DNA from 3 places in the Sphingomonas sp. Xoc002 genome. Region 3 is predicted to be linked to each of the others. Evidence: predicted binding sites of a transcription regulator. Region 3 holds the regulator's gene; each other region holds the start of a gene.

Region 1 (7,837 bases), 430 kb from region 3:
CCCACCCCATCGGCGCTATTATTGGGGCAACGCTTTTTCAGGAGAGTTCATCATGCGCGTCGGTGTTCCCAAGGAAATCAAGAACCACGAATATCGCGTCGGCCTGACCCCGCCATCGGTCGCCGAGCTGGTCGCTGCCGGTCACGAGGTGATCGTCGAGACCAAGGCCGGTACCGGCATTGATTTCGAGGACCAGGACTATGTCGACGCGGGCGCGCGCATCGTCGCCACCGCCGCCGAGGTGTTCGAGCAGGCCGAGATGATCGTGAAGGTCAAGGAGCCGCAGGCGGTCGAGGTCGCGATGCTGCGCCCGCACCATGTCCTGTTCACCTATCTCCACCTCGCCGCCGACAAGCCGCAGGCCGAAGGCCTGATGAAGTCGGGCGCGACCTGCATCGCCTATGAAACCGTCACCAGCCCCCGCGGCGGCGTGCCGCTCCTGAAGCCGATGTCGGAAGTCGCGGGCCGCATGGCGGTGCAGGTCGGCGCGCACTATCTCGAAAAGCAGCAGGGCGGCCGTGGCATCCTGCTCGGCGGCGTGCCGGGCGTGGCACCGGCCAAGGTCGCGATCCTGGGCGGCGGCGTCTCGGGCGTGAACGCGGCGCAGATGGCGGTGGGCCTGCGCGCCGACGTCACCATCTATGACATCAACAACGATCGTCTGGCCGAGCTGGACATGTTCTTCTCCAGCCAGATCAAGACCGCCTATGCGTCGAAGGCAGCGATCGCGGCCGCGGTGAAGAACGCGCACCTCGTCATCGGCGCGGTGCTGGTCCCGGGCGCGGCGGCGCCGAAGCTGGTCACCCGCGACATGCTGAAGACGATGAAGCGCGGCTCGGTGATGGTCGACATCGCGATCGACCAGGGCGGCTGCTTCGAGACCAGCCATGCCACCACCCACCAGGACCCGGTGTTCGAGGTCGACGGCGTGATCCATTACTGCGTCGCCAACATGCCCGGCGCGGTCGCCCGCACCTCGACCTTCGCGCTGAACAACGCGACGCTGCCCTTCGCGGTGAAGCTGGCGAACATGGGCGCCGAGGCCGCGATGAAGGCCGACGCGCATCTGGCGAACGGCCTGAACGTCTCGGGCGGCAAGATCCGCCACGCGGCGGTCGCCGAAGCGCTCGACCTGCCGTTCGAGGCCTGGGCGGGCTAAACCGCTCCTGCCGTTCGCACTGAGCGAAGTCGATCCGGGCCATGGCCTTCGACTTCGCTCAGGTTGGACGGACTCGAGAGCTTGCGGCCGCTTCGTTCACGCTGAGCGAAAAGCGCACGCCCTGCCCCACGCCACGAGGGCCCGAGTAGGTTCGCGCGGAGACGCGGAGGCGCGGAGATGGCGAATCCAGCCGCCAGGCTGTCCTCCCATATCGAGGGTGCGGCGAAGCCTCCGGCGGAACGGACTCCCACCGCCGATCCCATCCCGAACCTCTCTGCGGCTCCGCGTCTCCGCGCGAACCAAACAAAGAAACAAAACTGGAACATCGCCGTTGATCCCCCCGAAAGGATCATCCGATGACCGATAACCCCAAGACCGAACCCTTCTCGAACGCCGAGAAGGACCCCGATGACTGGACCACCGGCGACGAAAAGATGACCGGCGCGCAGGCCAGCTATCTCAAGACCCTGTCCGAAGAAGCAGGTGAGCCGTTCGACGATACGCTGACAAAGGCCGACGCCTCCAAGCGGATCGACGCGCTTCAGGAAAAGACCGGCCGGGGCCAGTAAGCCCCTATTCCCCCATCATCCGAATGGCCTGATCGAGCAGCATCACCCGCTGCTCGATGGCCGGACGATAGGGCGCATCGGCGGGCGACAGCGCCAGGGCACGGTTCCAGAAGACGCGTGCCTTGCGAAAATCGCCCGCCCGCATCCAGGCCAGCCCCTCGAAGAAGAACGGCGCCGGGTCGCGAGGCCCCAGCGTCCGCGCGCGACGAAAGGCAAAGCGAGCGGCGGGCGACATCTGATAACCGTCATGTGCGAACAGGACGTTGCCCAGCTCGGTCCAGTAGGGAACGCTGGTCCGGTCGCCGCCGACCGCGCCCAGCATGATCTGCACCGCCGTGCGCCTGTTGCCCGAACGCGACAGGGCATCGGCGGCGGTGAACATCGCCGCCTCGCCACCATAACGCCCGATCAGCTGCCCGCGCAGCTCGGAAATCGCGTCATTGTCGAGCAGCGCATCGGGGCGCGGCGCGGGCGCGCTGGCCGCCAGGGTCGGCCGCCCCTGCCAAGCATAGCCCACGCCCCCCAGTGCGAGTGCGGCCCCGAGCATCGTCAAGAGCGGTCGCGGAAACCGCAGCCACAGCGCCGCGCCCAAGGCTCCGGCGGCGATCAGCAGCAGGATCAGCCAGCCCATCAGCGGCGCTTTCGAAAGCTGGATCGCGCGATCCATGCGCCGACCGCCAGCAACAGGATCGGCGTCGCCCAGAGCAACGCCGTGGCACCGGACAAGGGCGGGTCATAGCTGACATAATCGCCGTACCGCTCGATCAGCCAGGCGCGGATCGCCTCCGGGCTTTCGCCGCGCGCGATCCGCTGGCGGACCAGGGCGCGCATATCAGCGGCCATGTCGGCGTCGCTGTCCGCGATCGACTGGCCCTGGCACACGACGCAGCGCAGCTCGCCCATCAGGGCGCGCGCCTGCGCCTCGGCCTGACGGTCGGGCAGTTGGGTGTTGCCGTAATCGGGCGTGGTCGTGGCGACCGCCAGCAACAGGGCGAGCGACAGGCTCATCGCGCGGCGGCCCCCGCAGCGGCTACGTCGCGGACGATCTGGTCGACCTGATCGGCGCGGATGTCGCCGATATATTGCCGCACGATCCGCCCGCGCCCGTCGATCAGGAAGGTCTCCGGCACACCCGACGAACCGAGCGCCATCTGCACCCGGCTACGGCTGTCGTCGCCGATCGCGGCATAAGGGTCGCCGTTGCGGCGCAGGAAGGCGGCGATGGCGGGGCCCTTGTCATGGATCGCAATGGCGTCGATCGGCACGCCGCGCGCCTTCAGCGCCATCAGCTGCGGCGCCTCGGCGATGCAGGGGATGCACCAGCTGGCAAAGACGTTGAGCAGGCGCGGCTTGCCGCCCTTGAAGTCGCCGCTCGCCAGGCCCGGCTTGCCCGGCACCATCGGCTCCAGCTGGAAGACCGGGAGCGGCTTGTCGACCAGGGTCGAATGGACCGTCGTGTCGGCGGGGCGCATCAACCCGGCCGCGACCACCGCGAAGAACACTCCGAACAGCCCCAGCGGCAACCAGATCAGCGCGCGCTTCATCCCCACAGAGCCTCCCGCCGTCGTTGCTGCCATGCCTTGAACCACCGCCCGACCAGCGCCAGCACGCCGCCCAAGGCGATCAGCGCACCGCCCAGCCAGATCAAGGTCACGAACGGCTTCCACCACAGTCGCAACTGCCAGCGGCCGGTCGCGGCATCCTGCTGCCCCAGAACGGTATAAAGCTGCCCGTCCCAGCGGGTCGCGATGGCGCTCTCGCTGGTCGTGGTCGGCGGATCGGTGAAGAAGCGCTGCTGCGGACGCAAGGTGGCTCCGTCGCCCTCGCGGGTCGCGGTCAGCCGCGCCTCCAGCGCCGACCAGTTCGCGCCGATAATGGGATAGATGCGGTTCAGCTCCACCCGCCACGGGCCGACGATGGTCGCCTGCCCCGGATAGAGCGCGACCAGCCGCTCGGCGGTGAAGGCGCTGTCGCAGGCCATGCCGATCATGCTGACGCCCAGCCCGACATGCGCGACGACCATGCCCCAGATGGGCAAGGGCGTGCGCCGCCAGTTGCGGCGGGTGACCGGCAGCACGCTGGCGACGATCAGCCCCACGCCAAAGGACAGGCCGAGCAGCGACAACACGCCCATGCCCCCGGTCAGGGTCAGCATCAGTGCAAAGGTCCCCGCCGCCGCGACCATCGGCCACAGCATCCGGATCAGCACCGCCTCCGCGTCATCGCTGCGCCAGCGCAGGGCTGGCCCGACCGCCATGACGGCGACCAGCGCCAGCGCGATCGGTCCGGCGGCGGCGTGGAAGAAAGGCGGCCCGACCGACAGCCGCACGCCGAACCCGGCGGCGACCAGCGGATAGAGCGTGCCGATCAGCACGATGCCGAGAATCACCGACAGCAGCAGGTTGTTGACGACCAGACCGCCCTCGCGACTGACGAAGGCGAAGCTGCGCCCAGCCCGCACCTGCCCAATCCGCACGCCGAACAGCGCGAGCGCGCCACCGATATAGATACCCAGCAACGCCAGGATGAACGCCCCGCGCCGGGGATCGACGGCAAAAGCATGGACGCTGGTCAAAATGCCTGACCGCACCAGGAAGGTGCCGATCATCGACATGGAGAATGCGACCACCGCCAGCATGACGGTCCACGCCCGCAAGCCGTCCCGGGCCGCCAGCACGTTGACCGAATGGAGCAACGCCGTCGCCGCCAGCCACGGCATCAACGAGGCATTCTCGACCGGATCCCAGAACCACCAGCCGCCCCAGCCCAGCTCGTAATAGGCCCAATAGGAGCCCGCCGTGATGCCGATGGTCAGCAGCACCCAGGCGCCCAGCACCCAGGGCCGCATCGCCCGCGCAAAGGCCGGACCGACCTGCCCCGTCACCAGCGCACCGACCGCGAAGGAAAAGGCGACCGACAGCCCGACATAGCCCGCGTAAAGCGTCGGCGGGTGGAAGGCCAAACCGGGGTCCTGCAACAACGGATTGAGCCCCTGCCCTTCGATCGGCGCGGGGTTCAGCCGCGCGAACGGGTTGGATGCGAACAGCAGGAAGGCATAGAAACCCAGCGCGATCGCGCCCTGCGCGGCCAGCGTCGCGACATGGGTCGCCCGGTCGAGCGTCCGTTCCTTCCAGGCGACCAGCGCGCCGCCCGCGCCCAGGATCGTGACCCAGAGCAGCATCGACCCTTCGTGATTGCCCCAGGCTCCGGCGAATTTGTAGATCCAGGGCTTGGCCGAATGGCTGTTCTCGGCGACCAGCTTGACCGACAGATCGGTGTTCAGGAACACCGCGATCAACGCACCCATGGCGATGGCGACCAGCGCGCCCTGTAGAATCGCGACCGGCCCGATCGCCGCCATCGCCTGCTCGCCCGCCACATCCTTGCGCCGGAGCGCGAGCACGCCGAGCAGCAGTTGCAACCCCGCCAGCATCGCGGCGAACCAAAGAGCGGCCAAGCCCGCTTCGGCGATCACGGCTTTAGGCTCCGGCTCTCGTGCATATTGCCCGCCATTTCGGGAGGCATATATTTCTCGTCATGCTTGGCGAGCAGGTTGGTCGCGACGAAGCGGCCATCGGGCTGGAACTGCCCCTCGGCCACCACGCCCGATTTCTCGCGGAACAGGTCGGGGGTGATCCCGGCAAAGGTCACGGGTGTCGTCGCCTTGCCGTCGGTGACGACGAAGCGCACCGTCACCCCGTCGGGCGCGCGGTGGACCGATCCGGCCTCGACCATCCCGCCCAGCCGCACCGCCTTGCCCAGCGGCAGGCCCTGTGCTTTCGCGTCGGAGGGCGTGTAGAAGAACGCCGCCTGGTCCTTCATCGCCGACATGGCGAGCAGGACCGCCGCGACGATCGCGGCCAGCGCCAGCAGCGCCAGCGTCAGACGTTGGGATTTGGGCGTCATTTCTCGGCGCGCTTCATCGCCAGATAGCTGATGAGGGTCAGCGCGCCCGCGCCCCCCAGCATGACCGCATAGGCCGCCGCCACGAAACTCATCTGGTTCATGCGCGCGCCATCCGCCGCATCCGCGCCTCGGCCTTGGCCTGCGCCAACAGGGTGCGCATCCGCATCAGCACGATGGCCGCGAACAGAAAGGTGAAGCCGCCCAGCGCGATGGGCAAAGGCCAGAGCAGCGATGGGTCGATGCTGGAGCCGGTCAGTCCGATCGACTGGCCCTGGTGCAGCGTGTTCCACCATACCACCGAATAGCGGATGACCGGCAGCAACGCCGTGCCCGCCAGCCCGTACAGCGCCGGGATCCGCCCGTCGCCGCCGCGATCCGCATCGGCACGGGCGAGCGCGATATAGCCCAGATAGACGAACAGCAGCAGCAGCATCGAGGTCAGCCGCCCGTCCCACTGCCACCATGTCCCCCAGGTCGGCCGTCCCCAGATCGATCCGGTGGCGAGGCAAAGTGCGGTAAACACCGCCCCCGGCCAGGCAATGGCGCGGCCCGCGACCTGCGCCAGCGGATGCCGCCACACGATCAGCGACAGGCTGGCGATGGCGATGCCGCTCCATCCCCCCATGCCCAGCCAGGCGGCGGGGACATGGATGTAGAGAATGCGCACCGTCTCGCCCTGAAGATAATCGGGCGGCGTCATCACCAGCCCCGCCCAGACCGCGACCGCGATCAGCACGATGCCGAGCCCCAGGAAAATCCCGGTCAGCGGACGAGCGATCTTCAGGAAACGCGCGGGGTTCGCAAGGATATGTAGACTGGCCACGATGACAGGACTGTAAGGCGGTTTTTCAGGCGCGTCATCCGTGTTTGCGGCAAGCAGCCCCTCTTCTTAAGCCCCTCCCGCAGGCGGGAGGGGTTTGGGGAGGGTATGGTGTCTCACAGAGACCATCGCTTGTGGCCACCCCTCCCCCATCCCAGTTTCAGGTCGGTCATGCCGGGGGGCATGACCGACCTGAAACTCGCCTTCGGGACGGGCGTGAGACTCATCGGTAGCGGGACCCGTTCGTTTCTTGATTCGTCTTCCCCTCCTGACATCCCTATCAGGGGAGCAAAGGGGACCATCACATCATCATGCCTGCATTTCACCGCCTGCCTTTGCTTGCCCTCGCGTTCGCGCCTGCCACGCTTTCCGCACAAACCACCGAACCCGAAACCGTCGTGGTTACCGGCCGGGGCCTGGCCGACCAGCCGGGCGACAGCGCGCTGGACGTGGTGACCATCGAGCGCGACCGGATCACGCAGAGCGCCTCGCAGCGGCTGGAGAATGTCCTTGCCGATGTCGCGGGGCTCCAGCAGTTCCGTCGCTCGGACAGCCGCTCGGCGCATCCGACGTCGCAAGGGATCACCCTGCGCGGGCTGGGCGGCAATGCGTCGAGCCGCGCGCTGCTGGTGCTGGACGGCGTGCCGCAGGCCGATCCGTTCGGCGGCTGGGTGGTGTTTCCCGCCTATGCGACCGGACGGCTGGGGCGCATCCGGGTGACGCGCGGTGGCGGATCGGGTTTCTGGGGGCCGGGCGCGCTGGCGGGCACGATCGAGATGGACAGTGCGACGCCCGACCAGCTGTCCCCGCTCGACCTCGCTTTGTCCTATGGCAGCCGCGATTCGGTGGATGCGCAGGGGTCGGCCTCGCTGGTGCGGGATGGCGGCTTTCTGACCGTGTCCGGCGCCTATGCGCGCGGCGACGGCTTCATTCCGGTCGTCGAGGGCCAGCGAGGACCCGCCGATCGGCCTGCGCCTTACGAACAATATTCGGGCGCGGCGCGCGGTGTCGTCGGGATCGCGCCCGCGACCGAGTTGCAGATGACCCTCGCCGCCTTTCACGACGCGCGGGACCGGGGGACCGACTTTACTGACAATCGCTCGGACGGCGCGGATGCCAGCGTCCGGCTGGTCGGGCGAGGAGCCTGGGGCTGGTCGGCGCTGGCCTATGTCCAGACGCGGCAATTCGCGTCGCGCTATGCCAGCGTGAATGCGGCGCGAACGGCGGCCACGCTGACGCTCGACCAATATAATGTCCCCGCCACCGGACTGGGCGGACGGGTCGAGGTGTCGCCGCCGCTGGGCGATACGGTGAAGCTGCGGCTGGGCGGCGACATTCGCGATACCAGCGGACGGACGCAGGAACGCTACACCTATGTCGCGG
Region 2 (7,837 bases), 1.5 Mb from region 3:
CGCGAACTGCCCATTGGGCTTACGGTGATCGGACGCGAGTTTGGCCAGGAACTTGTTGTACGAGATGCCAGCCGACGCCGTCAGCCTGGTCTCTGCCAAGATGTCGGCACGGATCGCCTTGGCGGTTCGCCAGGCCGTCTCGAGTCCCTGCTTGTCAGCAGTCACGTCGAGATAGGCCTCGTCGAGCGACAGCGGCTGGATCAGGTCCGTGTAGCGAGCAAAGACCGCGTGGATCTGGCGGGAGACCTCGCGGTAAACCTCGAACCGCGGCCGCACGAAGAGAAGGTCCGGACAACGGCGCAGCGCCGTTACCGACGGCAGGGCCGACCGCACGCCGAACTTGCGCGCTTCATAACTCGCCGCCGCGACCACGCCCCGCGCCGCGGCCGAGCCGACCGCAACGGGACGCCCACGAAGATTGGGATCATCGCGCTGCTCAACCGACGCAAAGAAGGCGTCCATATCGACGTGAATGATCTTGCGCGTGACCATGCCGCGGAGCTTATCCCATTCGGAACGAATTGGGAACATATGCTGGTCCGACAAACGAGACTGATGCGCAACTGTTTGGTGATGGCTCCGAAATTCCATTGGCACGTTTAGGGTGCCATGAAGACGATCCGCTTGCCTGACGGCACCACTGTCCCCGCGCTTGGCCAAGGCACCTGGATGATGGCTGAGGATCGGCGAGTCCGATCAGAAGAAATTGCTGCCCTGCGCGGAGGTATCGATCTCGGTCTGACGTTGATCGATACGGCAGAAATGTACGCCGATGGCGAGTCCGAGCGGCTCGTCGGAGAGGCGATTCAAGGCAAGCGGGATCAGGTCTTCCTTGTCAGCAAGGCTTACCCACAAAATGCGTCGCACGATCGCTTGCCCCGCGCTTGCGAGGCCAGTCTCGCGCGGCTCGGCACCGACCGGCTCGACCTCTACCTACTGCATTGGCGAGGCAATGTGCCCTTGGGCGAGACCGTAGATGCGATGGAGCGACTGGTCGAGGCGGGCAAGATTCTCCGTTGGGGCGTCAGCAATCTTGATGCCGATGATATGGAAGAGCTGGTCGCCAGCGGTGGCGAGGCATGCGCAACCGACCAGATCCTCTACAATCTGACCCGGCGCGGTCCCGAGCACGACTTGCTGCCCTGGCTTGCCGAACATGTAATCCCGACGATGGCGTACAGCCCCGTCGAGCAGGGCCGCCTCGTCGGCCATGCCGGGTTATGCTCCCTTGCAGACGAAATCGGTGCGACACCCGCCCAGCTAGCGTTGGCTTGGCTGTTGGCGCGCGACAACGTCATCGCCATTCCGAAGGCTGGCCGAATTGCGCATGTGCGCGACAATCGGGCTGCGGCTGACCTGACCCTCGATGGAAGCGTCCTTGATCGTTTGGACAAGCTGTTCCCCCGCCCCAAGAGCCGCGTGCCGTTGGAGATGCTCTAGGCCAAGCGGTAAACACCGCCCGCTTCGGCCGCGACGAAGCGTTCTGGTGCGATACTCGCAGCACGCAATGCCGTGGCCAATTCCTCAACGGGCTCTTCGCGTGCCTCATCGGTCAGCTGAAACGTGCCCCAGTGAATACCCAGCGCTCGCCCTGCCCCTACATCGTTGAAAATCCTTACGGCGTCGGCCGGGTCGACATGCTGTGCGGCCATGAACCACCTCGGCGCGTAGGCACCGATCGGGATGAGGGCGACGTCAGGTGATCCTAGGCGTTCGCGAACCTCGCCGAAGATGCGTCCGTCGCCATAGCCCGTGTCGCCGACAAACCAGATCGAGCCCGCCGGCGTGTCCAGGTAATGCCCGCTCCACAGCGTCATGCGCGTGTCGCTCGGCCAGCGGTTTGACCAATGATTGGCCGGGGTCAGCGTCGTCACGATGCCGCCGCCGAGGTCGAGCCGCTCCCACCAGTCGCCGCTCATGCACCGCGCTGCCGGGACCGCCGCCCGGACGATCGCATCATTGCCGAGCGGCATCGCCATCAGCGGGTCGTGCGCGGCCTGAAGGCGCCGCAGCGTGTCGACATCGAGATGGTCGTAATGCGCATGGCTCAGCAGCACGACATCAATCGGGGGCAAGTCGTCGAACGCGATCCCCGGCGCGGTCACCCGCTTCGGCCCGACGCGGCGGAACGGACTGGCGCGCTCCGACCAGACCGGATCGGTGAGGATGTTCACCCCCGCCGCCTGGATCAGCAGCGAAGCATGACCGACCATCATCACGCACAGGCCATCGACGCGCGCCTCGGGCCTGGCGGGCGTGACCGGCACCGACTTCGGCCATTTGGCAGCAGCCCCCGCCAGCTTCCAGCGCAGGATGGCGCGCAAGCCTCGATCGGTGCTGGGCTGGCCCGGATTGAAAAAACGGGTACCGTCGAAGTGATCGCTCGGCGGCCCGTTATAATAGCGGTTGCGGGCCACGGTCAGGCGACGCTCATTAGCTGCGAGGGATAGGCGGTCAGTAAGCTGAGCGCCTCCTCCACCGGTGCGGTCAGCCACCGTTCCTGATCTTCGGCCAGGAGGATGACCGGCATCGCCTTGGGATGCTTGGGCGCAACCAGCGGATTGGGCTCGGTCGTGCAGAAGGCATAGACCCGGTCATGATCCTGATCGACCTTCCATAGCCCGGCGAAGCAGGGCACCGCCTGATCCTCGATGGTGAACCACCAGTTGGTGTCGCCTGGCGCCTTCCGATCGGATGCTGCCTTGGGTTCGGAGAAGCGGGTGAAGGGCACCAAGCAGCGATGCTCCGCCTTCAGCAGCCACGGCTTCCACATATTGCTCTGCATATTCCGGGCGTTCGTCCACCAGTCGTAGAGAAAGGGCAGTTCCCCCTCGCGCGCCGGGCGCTTGCGCGGTTTGCGGGTTGGGAAGCCCCAGCGCATTGTGCTGAGCACCCGTCGGCCCTCCTCGACACGAACGACATAGCCGGGTTTGCCGGGCGCCGCGTAATCCTTCTCGACCTCCAGCGTGTTGCTCGCATCGTCGACTGCAGCAAGCGCGTCGAAATAGGTCCGCGGATCGACCTTGATGTTGTAAAGATTACACATTCGCCTGTTCCATCACGACCGATAGCGCGAAACAAGGTTCTTCCACGTCGCGGCGTCCGGATAGGGCAGAGCGGCACCAGTGGGCTGGTCCCGGCCGATCACCACATGGGGACGCTGGGTGTGTCCCTGCGCCTGGCATGCCGAACAACATAGCCGCCGCCCTACCAATCCGAGTGTGCCGTCCCATCCTCGCCGGTAAAACAGCCACCAGAGTGCAACGGCATCGAAGACGCGGACGTGACCGCATTATGGACAGTTGAGACGCAGCGTGCGCTTGTGCAATGCACACTCTTCCAACGTGCGCAGGCGCCGCCCGATATGATCGTGATCGGCCCCTGCCCCGCCTTCTTGGCTGCCCCTTTTACGGCTCTCGTCTGCCACGATCTTGTCCCGTTGCGATTATCGATCCGCTTGCGCAACGCCTTGACCCGCCTGCGGAATCAACGGAACATATAGCGAACATATGAGTCGCAGCAATGATGTCTTCTACCGCCCCACCCCTCGAAACATTGGCCCGCCTGCGGGGCGCCATAGGCGCTGTAGGCGGCGGTGAGGGTGCAGTCCTGCCTTTCGGCATCGAGGCGATAGACAAGCGATTGACGGGCGGCGGCCTGGCGCTCGGGGGTCTGCACGAGACGTCTTCGGCGACACCGACCCTTACCGACGATGCGGCTGCCACGCTGTTCGCGGTGGGGATTGCCGCGCGCGCGGCGGCGCAAAGCGGCCGCCGGGTGCTCTGGGCGCTCACCCGGTTCGACCTCTATGCGCCGGGTCTCGAACAGGCCGGACTCAGCCCTGCCACGCTGTTCTTCGCTGAGGTACGTGAGGACAAGGACGTTCTGGCCGTCATGGAGGATGGCTTGCGTCATGGCGGGCTTGCAGCGGTCGTCGGTGAGGTAAAGCGCGCCGACATGGTTGCGACCCGGCGACTGCAGCTGGCGGCGATGACGGGAAATACCCCTGCCCTGCTTTCACGCCGCTGGCGCCGACAGGGCACCTGCCCACTGACCGAGCTGTCGGCGGCAATGACGCGGTGGCGGATCGCCTGTGCACCGTCCACGCCGCTCCCCGCCCCCGGGGTCGGCCGCGCTCGGTGGATGGTCGAGCTGGCGCGCCAACGGGGTGGCCCGGGCTTCACGATGGACTTGGAGGCATGCGATGACACGGGTCGCCTCGCTCTACCTGCCGCATCTCGCGATCGAGCGACTGCGGCGGCTGGAGCGGCCGCGCGCGCTGCCTGAACCGAGGCCTGCGCCTATGCTTCCGGTCGACGATGACCCTGGTGCCTGCTCGGTGCCACGGGGCGGCGGCTGGCGTCCCGGTGCGCGCTGGGCGCAGCAAGGCGCGGCGCGTACAACGGTGGAGGAGCAGGTAGCGGCACTGCCGCTGCACCAGCGCCCACCGATGCGCGAACTGGGTCGCCGGTCCGAGGCAGCGGACCATCCGTTCAAACACTCCAGCGCACCGGGCCAGCCTCGGGCAGCATTAGCGCCAGTACCCGCGTCACATCTCGTGCCGTTGGTATTGGCCGAGCAGATTGGCCAGCGACAGGTCATCGCCGCCGCTTGCCCGGCGGCGATGACGCTCGGACTGACCCCGGGCATGGCGGTGACGCAGGCGCGGGCGCTGATTCCTGATCTCGACATCCGCCCCGCCGACCGGGCGGCAGATGCGGCGTTGCTGGCGGATCTGGCGCTGCATGCCGTGCGCCACTGGACACCGACCGCCGCGGTCAGCGGATCTGACGGACTGTGGCTGGACCTGAACGGCGTCGCACATCTGCACGGCGGCGAAGCGCGCTTCTGCCAGCGATTGGTCCGGTTCTGCCGACGTTTCGGCCTGACCGCGCGTGTGACGGTCGCCTCCACGCCGGGCGCAGCGCATGCCCTCGCTCGCTTCGGTCGCGACGCGATCCTGTTGGTTCCCGGCGGACAAGAAGCCCAAGCGCTGGCTCCCTTACCTCCTGCCGCACTCCGCCTGACCCCGGAAGCAACAGCGGCGGCGAACCGGTTTGGGCTCGACCGGATCGCCGATCTCCTGCCGCTGCCACGCGGGCCGCTCGCCCGGCGGCTAGGCATGGCGAGTGTCCGCCGCCTCGACGAGGCACTGGGGCGTGTCCCCGAACCGATCGTGCCGGTCGTGCCCGAGGAGACGCCGGTCGCAAAGCGCCGGCTGCTCGAGCCGATCGGCACCGCCGAGGCGATTGAGCAAGTGATCGCCGACCTGCTCGCCGACATGATGATGCTGTTGCAGGCGCGCGGGCGCGGTGTGCGCACATTGGTGCTGCTGCTCGACCGGATCGACGGCAGCGAGCAGCGGCTCGCGATCGGCACCGCGCGCGCGACCCGCGATGTCGTGCATCTCGCCCGCCTCTTCCACCTGCGCATCGAGCGGATCGATCCGGGTGACGGGATCGAGACGATGCGCCTCGCCGCGACGCGGACCGATCCGCTGGGTGCTACCGCGGTAGCGGGCGACCTGACCGGCGAGGCAGCGGTGCCCGACGTCGCGACGCTTGTCGACCAGATCGCCGGCCGGGTGGGCGAGGCGGCGCTGTTCACCGCCGCGCCAGTCGAGAGCGACGTGCCCGAACGCGCGGTACGCCGCGCGCCGCCGCTCGCCGCGCCGACTGGCTGGCCGGCCTGGCGCCGGCCGGTACGGCTGCTCAGCCGGCCCGAGCCGCTGACCGGCGTGCTCGCCCTCCTCCCCGACGCACCGCCGCGCCGCTTCACCTGGCGCGGGCAGGTCCATGCGGTGGTGGCCGGAGATGGTCCGGAGCGCATCCATGGCGAATGGTGGCGGCGCGACGGCGAGGTCTGGGCGGTGCGCGACTATTTTCGGGTCGAGGACGACACCGGCGCACGCTTCTGGCTGTTCCGCCGCGGCGACGGGGTCGATGCCGCAACCGGTGATCTCAGCTGGTACCTCCACGGGCTATTCGGCTGATGGCGGCCCCCACCACGACCTATGTCGAGCTTCAGGTGACGAGCCATTTCTCGTTCCTGCGCGGCGCCTCCAGCCCCGACGAACTCTTCGCCGCAGCCGCGCTGCAAGGCCACACCGCGCTCGGAATCGTCGACCGGGGCAGTGTCGCCGGACTGGTGCGCGGGTGGGAGGCGCAGAAGGCCACTGCCGTGCGGATGATCGCAGGCACGCGCGTCGATCTCGACGATGGGCGGGCGCTGCTGCTCTATCCAACCGACAAGAACGCCTGGTCGCGGCTCACCCGGCTACTGACGCTGGGCAAGTCGCGCGCGGGCAAGGGCGGCTGCACGCTCGGTTGGGCGGATGTGGTTGCCTGGAATGAGGGGTTGATTGCGATCCTGCTCCCGCACGAGGCCGACAAGATGACGGACCGCCATCTTGTCGATCTGCACAAGACATTCGGCGGGCGCGGCTATTGCGGTCTAACCTTCCGCCGCCGACCCGACGATGCGCTGCGATTGCACGACCTCGCCGCGCTGGCCGGCGAGGCAGGGGTCCGCGCCGTCGCACTCGGCGACATCCTCTACCATGCCCCGCAGGCTCGGTTGTTGCAGGACGTCGTCACCGCGATCCGCGAGAAGTGCACGGTCGACACGCTCGGCTACCGGCGCGAGCGGCATGCCGATAGGCACCTCAAATCCCCGGCCGAGATGGAGCGGCGCTTCGCCGCCTTTCCCGATGCGATAGACGCCACCGCTGCGATCGCGCGCACCTGCACCTTCGACCTTGGCGAACTCAGCTATCAATATCCGCATGAACGGGTGGTCGAAGGGCTGACCGCGCAAGGCGCACTCGAACGGCTGACCGAGCAAGCGGTCGAACGGATGTTCCCGGACGGTGTACCGGACGCCTATCGCAAGCAGATCGGCCATGAACTGGCTCTGATCGGCGAACTGGGTTACGCGCCCTACTTCCTCACCGTGAACAGCATCGTCGCGGAAAGCCGCAGACGGGGCATCCTGTGTCAGGGGCGCGGCTCCGCCGCCAACAGCTGCGTCTGCTTCGTGCTCGGCATCACCAGCATCGACCCGATCAAGCATGAGCTGCTCTTCGAGCGCTTCGTCTCCGGCGAACGCCGCGAACCGCCCGACATCGACGTCGATTTCGAGCATGAGCGGCGCGAGGAGATCATCCAGTGGATCTATGACACCTATGGCCGCAATCATGCTGCGCTGACTGCCGTCGTTACCCGCTACCGCGCCCGCGGTGCGGTGCGCGAGGTCGGCAAGGCGCTCGGCCTGCCCGAGGACCTGACCAAGGCGCTCGCCGGCCTCATCTGGGGGTGGAGTCAGGAGGGCGTCGGCGAGAAACAAGTCACCCAGCTCGGCCTCAACATGAACGACCGGCGGCTGCGCCTTGCAATGGAACTGTCGCGCCAGTTGATCGGCGTACCGCGCCACCTGTCACAACATCCCGGCGGCTTCGTCCTGACCCATGACCGGCTTGACGATCTCGTACCCATCGAGCCCGCCGCGATGGTCGACCGGCAGGTGATCGAATGGGACAAGGACGATATCGATGCGCTGAAGTTCATGAAAGTCGATGTGCTGGGCTTGGGCATGCTCGGCTGCATGAACCGGGCCTTCAACCTGCTGGAGGAAGCCAAGGGCGTGGCGGTCGGCATGGCCGACCTGCAGGACGATGACCCGCACGTCTATGCGATGATCCAGAAGGCCGACACGCTCGGCACCTTCCAGATCGAGTCCAGAGCGCAGATGAGCATGCTGCCGCGCATGAAGCCGGCGCGCTTCTACGACCTCGTCATCGAGGTCGCGATCGTGCGACCGGGGCCGATCCAGGGCGACA
Region 3 (7,837 bases):
ACCGTCAGTCCTTTGTCGCGAGAGACGGCGGCCGCCGCCTTTGCCGACATATTGGACGGCCGGGCCGAGGATGAGGCGATTGCGGCCTTCCTGGTCGGCCTGACGGAGCGGGGCGAAACCTCGATCGAGATCGCCGAGGCCGCGCGCGCCATGCGTCAGCGCGTCATCCCTATCGAAGCACCCAAGGGCACGATCGACGTGTGCGGCACCGGAGGCGACGGGCATCATACCCTGAACGTCTCGACCGCCGTCTCGCTGGTCGTCGCCGCACTGGGCGTGCCGGTCGCTAAGCACGGCAACCGCGCCGCTTCGTCCAAGGCGGGCGCGGCGGACACGCTGGAAGTGCTGGGCCTCGACATGGAGCGCGCGGGGGCGGTGGCGCAGTCGAGCCTCAACGATATCGGTATCGCCTTCCTGTTCGCCGCCAACCACCATCCCGCGATGGCGCGGATTACCCCGATCCGGCGCAGGATCGGGCGGCGGACGATCTTCAACCTGATGGGTCCGCTCGCCAATCCCGCGCATGTCGGGCGGCAGCTGATCGGCATCGCGCGTCCCGACTATGCGACCGTCTATGCCGAGGCGCTGGAGCAGCTGGGCGCCGAGGCGGCGCTGGTCGTGTCGGGCGAGGAAGGGCTGGACGAACTGTCCGGTGCGGGTCCCAGCATCGCGGTCTCGGTCGGCGACATCACCGCCCCCGCAACCATTACTCCGGAGGATGCGGGCCTCCCCCGCCATCCCATTACCGCCATTCGTGGCGGCGACGCGCGGCACAATGCCGAGGCGCTTCGCCGTCTTCTCGCCGGGGAGCCGGGCGCGTATCGCGACGCGGTTCTCCTCAATGCCGCCGCCGCGCTGCTGGTCGCCGGGCATAGCACCGACCTGGCGCAAGGCGCGGTCGCCGCCGCCCGCGCCATCGACACCGGCGCGGCCGCGGCGCTTCTCGATCGATGGATTGCTTACCGATGACGATGCTCGACCGCATCCTGGAAACCAAGCGCGCCGATGTCGCCGCGCGCAAGGCGACCATGTCGCATGCCGATCTGGACGCCAAAATCGCCACCGTCTCCGCACCGCGCGGGTTCCGTGCCGCGCTCGATGCCAAGACCGGCCATGCGCTGATCGCCGAAGTCAAGAAGGCCAGCCCCTCCAAGGGCCTGATCCGCGCCGATTTCGATCCTCCCGCCCATGCCCGCGCCTATGAAGCGGGCGGCGCGGCCTGCCTGTCGGTGCTGACCGACGAGCGGTGGTTCCAGGGGGCGGACGTGTTCTTGGAACAGGCGCGCGCGGCAGTATCGCTCCCGGTGCTGCGCAAGGACTTCATGGTCGACCCTTGGCAGGTGCACGAATCGCGCGCACTGGGGGCCGACGCGATCCTGATCATCGTCGCAGCCCTGGACGACACCCAGATGCAGGAGATCGAGGCCGCTGCGATCGAGTGCGGCATGGACGCGCTGGTCGAGGTGCACGACGCCGCCGAGATGGAGCGCGCCGCGCGGTTGAAGTCGCGGCTGATCGGGGTGAACAACCGTGATCTCCGGGACTTCACCGTCGATTTTCAGCGGACCTATGAACTGGTCGCGCATGCCCCTGCGGGCAGCACTTTCGTCGCCGAAAGCGGGCTGACCAGCCGCGAGGATCTGGACGCGATGGCTGCGCACGGCATTCATTGCTTCCTGGTCGGCGAAGCGCTGATGCGCCAGCATGACGTCGAGGCGGCGACCCGCGCGCTGATCGGATGACCGGCCTCACCCATCTCGACGAAGAAGGCTCGGCGCGCATGGTCGATGTCGGGGCCAAGGCCGTCACGGCACGACAGGCGGTGGCGCAAGGTCGCATCACCATGACGCGAGACGCCGCCGCCGCGATCCACGCGGGCAGCGTCCAGAAGGGCGATGTGCTGGCGGTCGCGCGGGTTGCGGGCATCATGGCCGCCAAGAAGACCAGCGACCTCATTCCGCTCTGTCATTCCCTGCCACTGAGCAAGGTGGAGATCGATCTGACGCTGGACGAGGACGGCGTGACCGCCACCGCCACTGCCGCCATGGCGGGCCAGACCGGTGTCGAGATGGAGGCCCTGACCGCCGTGTCGGTGACGCTGTTGACCGTGTACGATATGGCAAAGGCCCTCGATAAGCGCATGACGATCGGCGATATTCGCCTGATCGCCAAGACCGGCGGCAAGTCGGGCGACTGGCACGCCTGACGCCTCCGATCGCGGGGAACGGACGCTGCGGAAAAGCGTCCTTGGGCCAAAAGGAGCGACCGTCATTCTTCTCCCCGTCCCCGAAGCCCAGGCCCGATTGCTCGCCCTGGCCAGCGAACGCTCCATCGTCGAACTGCCGTTGCGCCAAGCTGCCGGACGCTGGGTCGCGCGTGACGTCACCGCACGGCGGACCCAGCCCGCGTACGACCTGTCGGCAATGGACGGCTATGCGATCCGCTTTCAGGATATGCCGGGGCCATGGACCGTCATCGGCGAAAGCGCGGCGGGGCGACCCTTTACCGGTTCGGTCGAGCGAGGACAGGCGACGCGCATCTTTACCGGTGCGGTGCTTCCGGAAGGGACCGACACCGTCCTGATCCAGGAGGAAGCGGCGCGCGACGGCGCGGTCCTGACGCTGGCAGGCGAAGGCCCCGCCCATCGGGGCCGCAATGTCCGGCGGCGCGGGCTGGACTTTTCCGAAGGTGCAACGCTGATCGCTGCCGGGCAAAGGCTGACCCCCGCGCGCATCGCGGTGGCGGCGACCGGCGGTCACGCCGTCCTGCCCGTCCGACCGGCCGTTCGTATCGCGATCGCCGCGACCGGCGACGAACTGGTCCCGCCCGGTAGCACCGATCCCGTCGCCCTGCCCGAATCGAACGGCGTCATGCTGGCGGCGATGCTGGCCGATCTGCCGGTCGAGATCATCGATCTTGGCATCCTGCCCGATGATCTCGGCAAGCTCCGCGACGCCTTTGCGTCGGTCGAGGCCGATCTGCTGGTCACGACCGGCGGCGCCTCGGTCGGCGATCATGATCTGGTCCAGCCCGCGCTCAAGGCGGCGGGGGGGAGCGTCGATTTCTGGCGTATCGCGCTTCGCCCCGGCAAGCCGATGATGGCGGGACGGCTCGGCGAGACGGTGGTGCTCAGCCTGCCCGGCAATCCCGTTTCGGCCTTCGTCACCGCAACGCTGTTCGTGCGGCCGCTGATCGCACATCTGGCGGGCGCTGCCGATCCTCTGCCCAAGCCCATCCCCGCCGTGCTGGGCGAGGATCTGCCCGCCAACGGCCCGCGCATCGACTATCTGCGTGCCGCGATGATCGACGGGCGGGTCCATGCGGCGGCCATCCAAGATAGTTCGATGCTGCTGACCCTGGCGCGATCGACGTGCCTGATCGTCCGCCCGCCGCATGCCCCCGCCGCCGCCATGGGCGACTCGGCGGAAATCCTGATGCTCGCTTGACGCAAGCCAAAACGTTCCATATAAGTTCCACGTCTGTTCTGGACGGAGGATCGCGATGCTCACCGCAAAGCAGCATGAGCTTGTCTGCTTCATCAACGACCGTTTGAAGGAAACCGGCGTCTCGCCGTCCTTCGAGGAGATGAAGGAGGCGTTGGACCTCAAGTCCAAGTCGGGCGTCCACCGCCTGATCTCCGCGCTGGAGGAACGCCACTTCATCCGTCGCCTGCCCAATCGCGCCCGCGCGCTGGAAGTGTTGCGGATGCCCGACCGGCCGGAAAAGGCCGTGGTGGCCGAACCCGCATCCGGCAACGTCCGTGCGCCCGCCCGACGTCCGGCGGTCGAGCCTGCCAATGACGTGGTCGAAATCCCGCTCCATGGCCGGATCGCCGCCGGTTTGCCGATCGAGGCGTTCGAGGGCAGTTCGACGCTGGCCGTGCCAGCCGCATTGCTCGGCTCGGGCGAACATTATGCGTTGGAAGTATCGGGCGATTCGATGGTCGAGGCAGGTATCCTCGACGGCGACTATGCGCTGATCCGCCGTACCGATGTGGCGCGCGACGGACAGATTGTGGTCGCGCTGATCGACGATAGCGAGGCGACGCTGAAATATTTCCGGCGTGAGGGTTCGATGGTCCGCCTCGACCCCGCCAACCGCGCCTATGATCCACAGCGTTATGCGCCCGCGCAGGTGCGGGTACAGGGCAAGCTGTCGGGCATCCTGCGCCGCTACGAGTGAGGGCGGAGCAAAGCCATCTTAGAAGGTCCTGATCCGGCTTTGGATGGCTTTGCTCGCAGTCTCGATTTGGGGCTGTCGAATACACCGCCCTTGGTCGATAGGGGGCCTATCGCCCTCCCCTCTGCCCCGTCACCGACCACGGATGGCGATCGCCGGGTTGGCGCACCGTCTGCACCATGGGTGGATCGAGCCGGATGGAGACGCCGCCGGTCCGCTTCAAAACAGCGCTGTCCAGTTTTAACCAGCGGGGATGACAAGCATCGGGCAGCCGACGGTCGGCGATCATGATGTCCACCCGACCGCAGAGCGCCACCAACGGCGTCCATGGCACCGGATAACCGCTGCGCGTCGCCGCGATCCGCCACCGCCGCCCGCCCTTCTCCAAAACGGTCACGCACATGTCCCGCCCGCAACGCGCCGCCGGTTGATCGGCCAGCGCCAGCGGCTCGGCATCGGTGCCGCTGAGCTCGGACAGGGTGGTCCGCATATAATCCCCCGCCCGGTCACGGAGCAGCGCCATGCCATGCCCCGTACCGATCCCGGCATGTCGACCGTCGCCGGTGACGATAAGGTCCGGTGCAGGCGCCGCAAGCATGACCCATATACCGGCGATCAACATGGGCGTCCCGAGCCATCGCCACCGGGTCCGCCAAAGCGCGATCCACAATCCCCCCGCGACGGCCAGCCCGAACGCCCATCCCGACGCCACGGGCAAGGCGACCACCGATCCCGGCATGGCGGACACCGCATGCGCCAGCTTCAGCAACAGGCCCAGGGCCTGTCCCAACAACCACCAGAATGGGCCGCCCAGCCCCATGGGCTCCAGCAGCAATGCCATCATCTCCAGCGGCATGGCGATGAAGGTCGTCCAGGGGATCGCGACGATATTGGCCAGTGCGCCGTAAAGCCCCGCCTTATGGAAATGATAGACGGCGATCGGCATCAATGCCGCCTCGACCACCAGGCCGGTCAGCAGCAACGCGCCCAGATGCCGCAACGCCGCCCAGGGCCAGTCGGGATGCGGCCCCAGCCAGTGGCGAACCGCCGGATGCTCATGAAGCGCGACAATGGCGGTGATTGCCGCGAAGGAGAGCTGGAAACTGGCCCCCACCAATGCCTCGGGCCGGAAGATGAGCACGATCAGCGCCCCAGCCGCGACGAGGCGCAGGGTCATCGCTTCCCGGCCCATGGCCAGTGCCGCCAGCACCAGCATCGCCGCAACACAGGAGCGTATCGTCGGAACCTCCGCTCCGGTCAGCCACGTATATCCAACGGCGGCAACGGCTCCGGCCGCTGCACCGACCAACGGCAGTCGAACCCACAGCGCCAGCCAGGGCCAAAGTGCCAGCAGCCTGATCGTCAGCACCATGACGATCCCGACGACCGCCGTGATGTGAAGGCCGCTGACCGACAGCAAATGCGCCAGACCCGCCCGCCGCATCGCCTCCGCATCGTCCTGCGCGATCGCGCCGACATCGCCCGTGGCCAGCGCCGCCGCAATGCCGCCCGCGCTGCCCGGAAGCTGGCCCGTGATCCGCTGCGACAGCCGCTGGCGCAACCCGGGACCTTGATCGGTCCGGTGCAGTAGCTGTACCGGCGCGAAGCCGCGCCCCGTGGCACCGATCCCCTGAAACCACGCCGCGCGCGCGAAGTCATAGCCTCCGGGCGCGACCGGTCCCGCCGGCGGCATCAGCCGCGCCCGCAAGCGGACCCGTGCACCCGGCCCCAATCTCACCGGCGCATCCTCCTGCGGCAATGATATCCGGATGCGCGGCGGCAGACGCAAAACCCGATCGCGTCCGTCCCGCGCCCGAACCGGTCGCAGCATCAGCCGGACGATCTGCCGCGCCGCCAAGGGCTCCGCCGTCTCCACCTCGGCGATCATGTCCGCCATCACCGGCCGCGCCAGAACCGGCGCCCGGACCGACTCGGCACGCGCCCAGGCCAGCAGCACACCCGCCACCACCAGCATCGCGCCCAGACCGATCGCCCGCATCACCCGTCCGCCATCGGACAGGGTCGCCGCCCCCAGCCCGGCGCCCCCGGCGGCGAGCATCACCGCCGCCCAGGCGCGCGGATCGGGCAGCACGAACCACGCCGCAATCCCGGCCCCCAGCATCACCGGCGTCCATAACGGGATCTGGTTCCGTTCGGCCTCGGCCCATTGCTCGGCCCTGCAAAGGCGCGGCATTTGGCGGCGCGGACGCATGGTGCTAGGGGCTGCGGCGGCTGACTGGGCCATCGAATCTTATGCTGGGAGTATGCGCGGTTGAGCGCAACACATGATATCGCCACCGGATCGACCATGAGCGGAGTCGTGACCCGTTTCGCGCCGTCGCCGACCGGATTCCTTCACATCGGCGGCGCGCGCACCGCGCTGTTCAACTGGTTGTTCGCGCGGGCGAATGGCGGCAAGTTCCTGCTGCGCATCGAGGATACCGATCGCGCCCGCTCGACCCAGCCCGCGATCGACGCGATCCTGGACGGCATGCGCTGGCTGGGCCTGGACTGGGACGGCGAGGCCGTGTTCCAGTTCGCCCGTGCCGACCGCCATGCCGAGGTCGCCCGCGAGATGATGGAGCGGGGCCATGCCTATCGCTGCTACATGACGCAGGAAGAAATCGCCGCGCAGCGTGAAGCCGCACAGGCCGCCAAGCAGCCGCTGCGCATCCGCTCGCCCTGGCGCGACGCCGATCCCGCCACCGCGCCGGAGGGCCAGCCCTTCGTCGTCCGCCTGCGTGCGCCGCGCGAGGGGGCGGTGACGATCGAGGACCGCGTACAGGGCAGCGTTACCGTGCAGAATGCCGAGCTGGACGATCTGGTCCTCCTGCGGTCGGACGGCACGCCGACCTATATGCTGGCGGTCGTGGTCGACGACCATGACATGGGCGTGACCCATGTCATCCGTGGCGACGATCACCTGAACAACGCCTTCCGCCAGCTGCCGATCTACAAGGCGATGGGCTGGGCCGAGCCGATCTATGCGCATATCCCGTTGATCCACGGATCGGACGGCGCCAAGCTCTCCAAGCGGCACGGCGCGGTGGGCATCGAGGCCTATCGCGACGAGATGGGCATCCTGCCCGAAGCACTCGACAATTACCTGCTCCGCCTGGGCTGGGGCCATGGTGATGCCGAGATCATCGCGCGGGACGAGGCGGTGAAGTGGTTCGACCTCGCCGCCGTCGGCAAGGCACCGTCGCGCTTCGACCTGAAGAAACTGGAAAACCTTAACGGCCATTATATCCGCGAAGCCGACGACGCGCGTCTGGCAGAGCTGACCGCCAAGCGGATGGGTGTCGAGGATGTCGCGCTGCTGACCGCCGCCATGCCGTCGCTGAAGCCGCGCGCGGCGAATTTGAACGAATTGGCCGATGGCGCGCGCTTCCTTTTCGCGACCCGTCCGTTGAGCCTGGACGACGCCGCCACCGGCCTGCTCGACGATAAGGCACGGGGCATTCTCTTTTCCGTTCACACCGCGCTTGACGCGGTGCACAACTGGGATACGGAGCTTTTGGAAGACGCGGTACGCAAGGTGGCCGAAGCCGAGAGCGTGAAGCTCGGTCAGGTCGCCCAGCCGCTCCGCGCTGCCTTGACCGGACGCAAGACGTCCCCGGGAATCTTCGACGTGCTCGTTTTGCTGGGCCGCGAGGAA

Evidence for each region. The regulator LexA, encoded in region 3, represses DNA repair genes until DNA is damaged. The targets are predictions, from matches to a motif close to GTTCCNCNCTTGTTCT.
Region 1: a site for LexA is predicted at 1,468-1,483, ahead of ACQR50_RS12855 (DUF3072 domain-containing protein). Genes of this name have one in related genera too.
Region 2: a site for LexA is predicted at 3,492-3,507, ahead of ACQR50_RS04315 (ImuA family protein). Genes of this name have one in related genera too.

The regions. Positions count from the first base shown of each region.
Region 1 covers NZ_CP191175.1:2,831,551-2,839,387, forward strand. Annotated here, with positions in the region: gene ald (alanine dehydrogenase) at 53-1,159, shown strand; gene ACQR50_RS12855 (DUF3072 domain-containing protein) at 1,516-1,728, shown strand; gene ACQR50_RS12860 (tetratricopeptide repeat protein) at 1,733-2,395, opposite strand; gene ACQR50_RS12865 (cytochrome c-type biogenesis protein) at 2,359-2,736, opposite strand; gene ACQR50_RS12870 (redoxin family protein) at 2,733-3,272, opposite strand; gene ACQR50_RS12875 (heme lyase CcmF/NrfE family subunit) at 3,269-5,203, opposite strand; gene ccmE (cytochrome c maturation protein CcmE) at 5,200-5,634, opposite strand; gene ccmC (heme ABC transporter permease CcmC) at 5,732-6,457, opposite strand; gene ACQR50_RS12890 (TonB-dependent receptor) at 6,766-7,837, shown strand, end outside.
Region 2 covers NZ_CP191175.1:908,596-916,432, reverse strand. Annotated here, with positions in the region: gene dinB (DNA polymerase IV) at 1-492, opposite strand, end outside; gene ACQR50_RS04330 (aldo/keto reductase) at 610-1,440, shown strand; gene ACQR50_RS04325 (MBL fold metallo-hydrolase) at 1,437-2,417, opposite strand; gene ACQR50_RS04320 (SOS response-associated peptidase) at 2,420-3,046, opposite strand; gene ACQR50_RS04315 (ImuA family protein) at 3,523-4,287, shown strand; gene ACQR50_RS04310 (Y-family DNA polymerase) at 4,205-5,992, shown strand; gene ACQR50_RS04305 (error-prone DNA polymerase) at 5,992-7,837, shown strand, end outside.
Region 3 covers NZ_CP191175.1:2,396,810-2,404,646, forward strand. Annotated here, with positions in the region: gene trpD (anthranilate phosphoribosyltransferase) at 1-969, shown strand, start outside; gene trpC (indole-3-glycerol phosphate synthase TrpC) at 966-1,742, shown strand; gene moaC (cyclic pyranopterin monophosphate synthase MoaC) at 1,739-2,206, shown strand; gene ACQR50_RS10850 (molybdopterin molybdotransferase MoeA) at 2,304-3,446, shown strand; gene lexA (transcriptional repressor LexA) at 3,502-4,182, shown strand; gene ACQR50_RS10860 (ComEC/Rec2 family competence protein) at 4,289-6,391, opposite strand; gene gltX (glutamate--tRNA ligase) at 6,488-7,837, shown strand, end outside.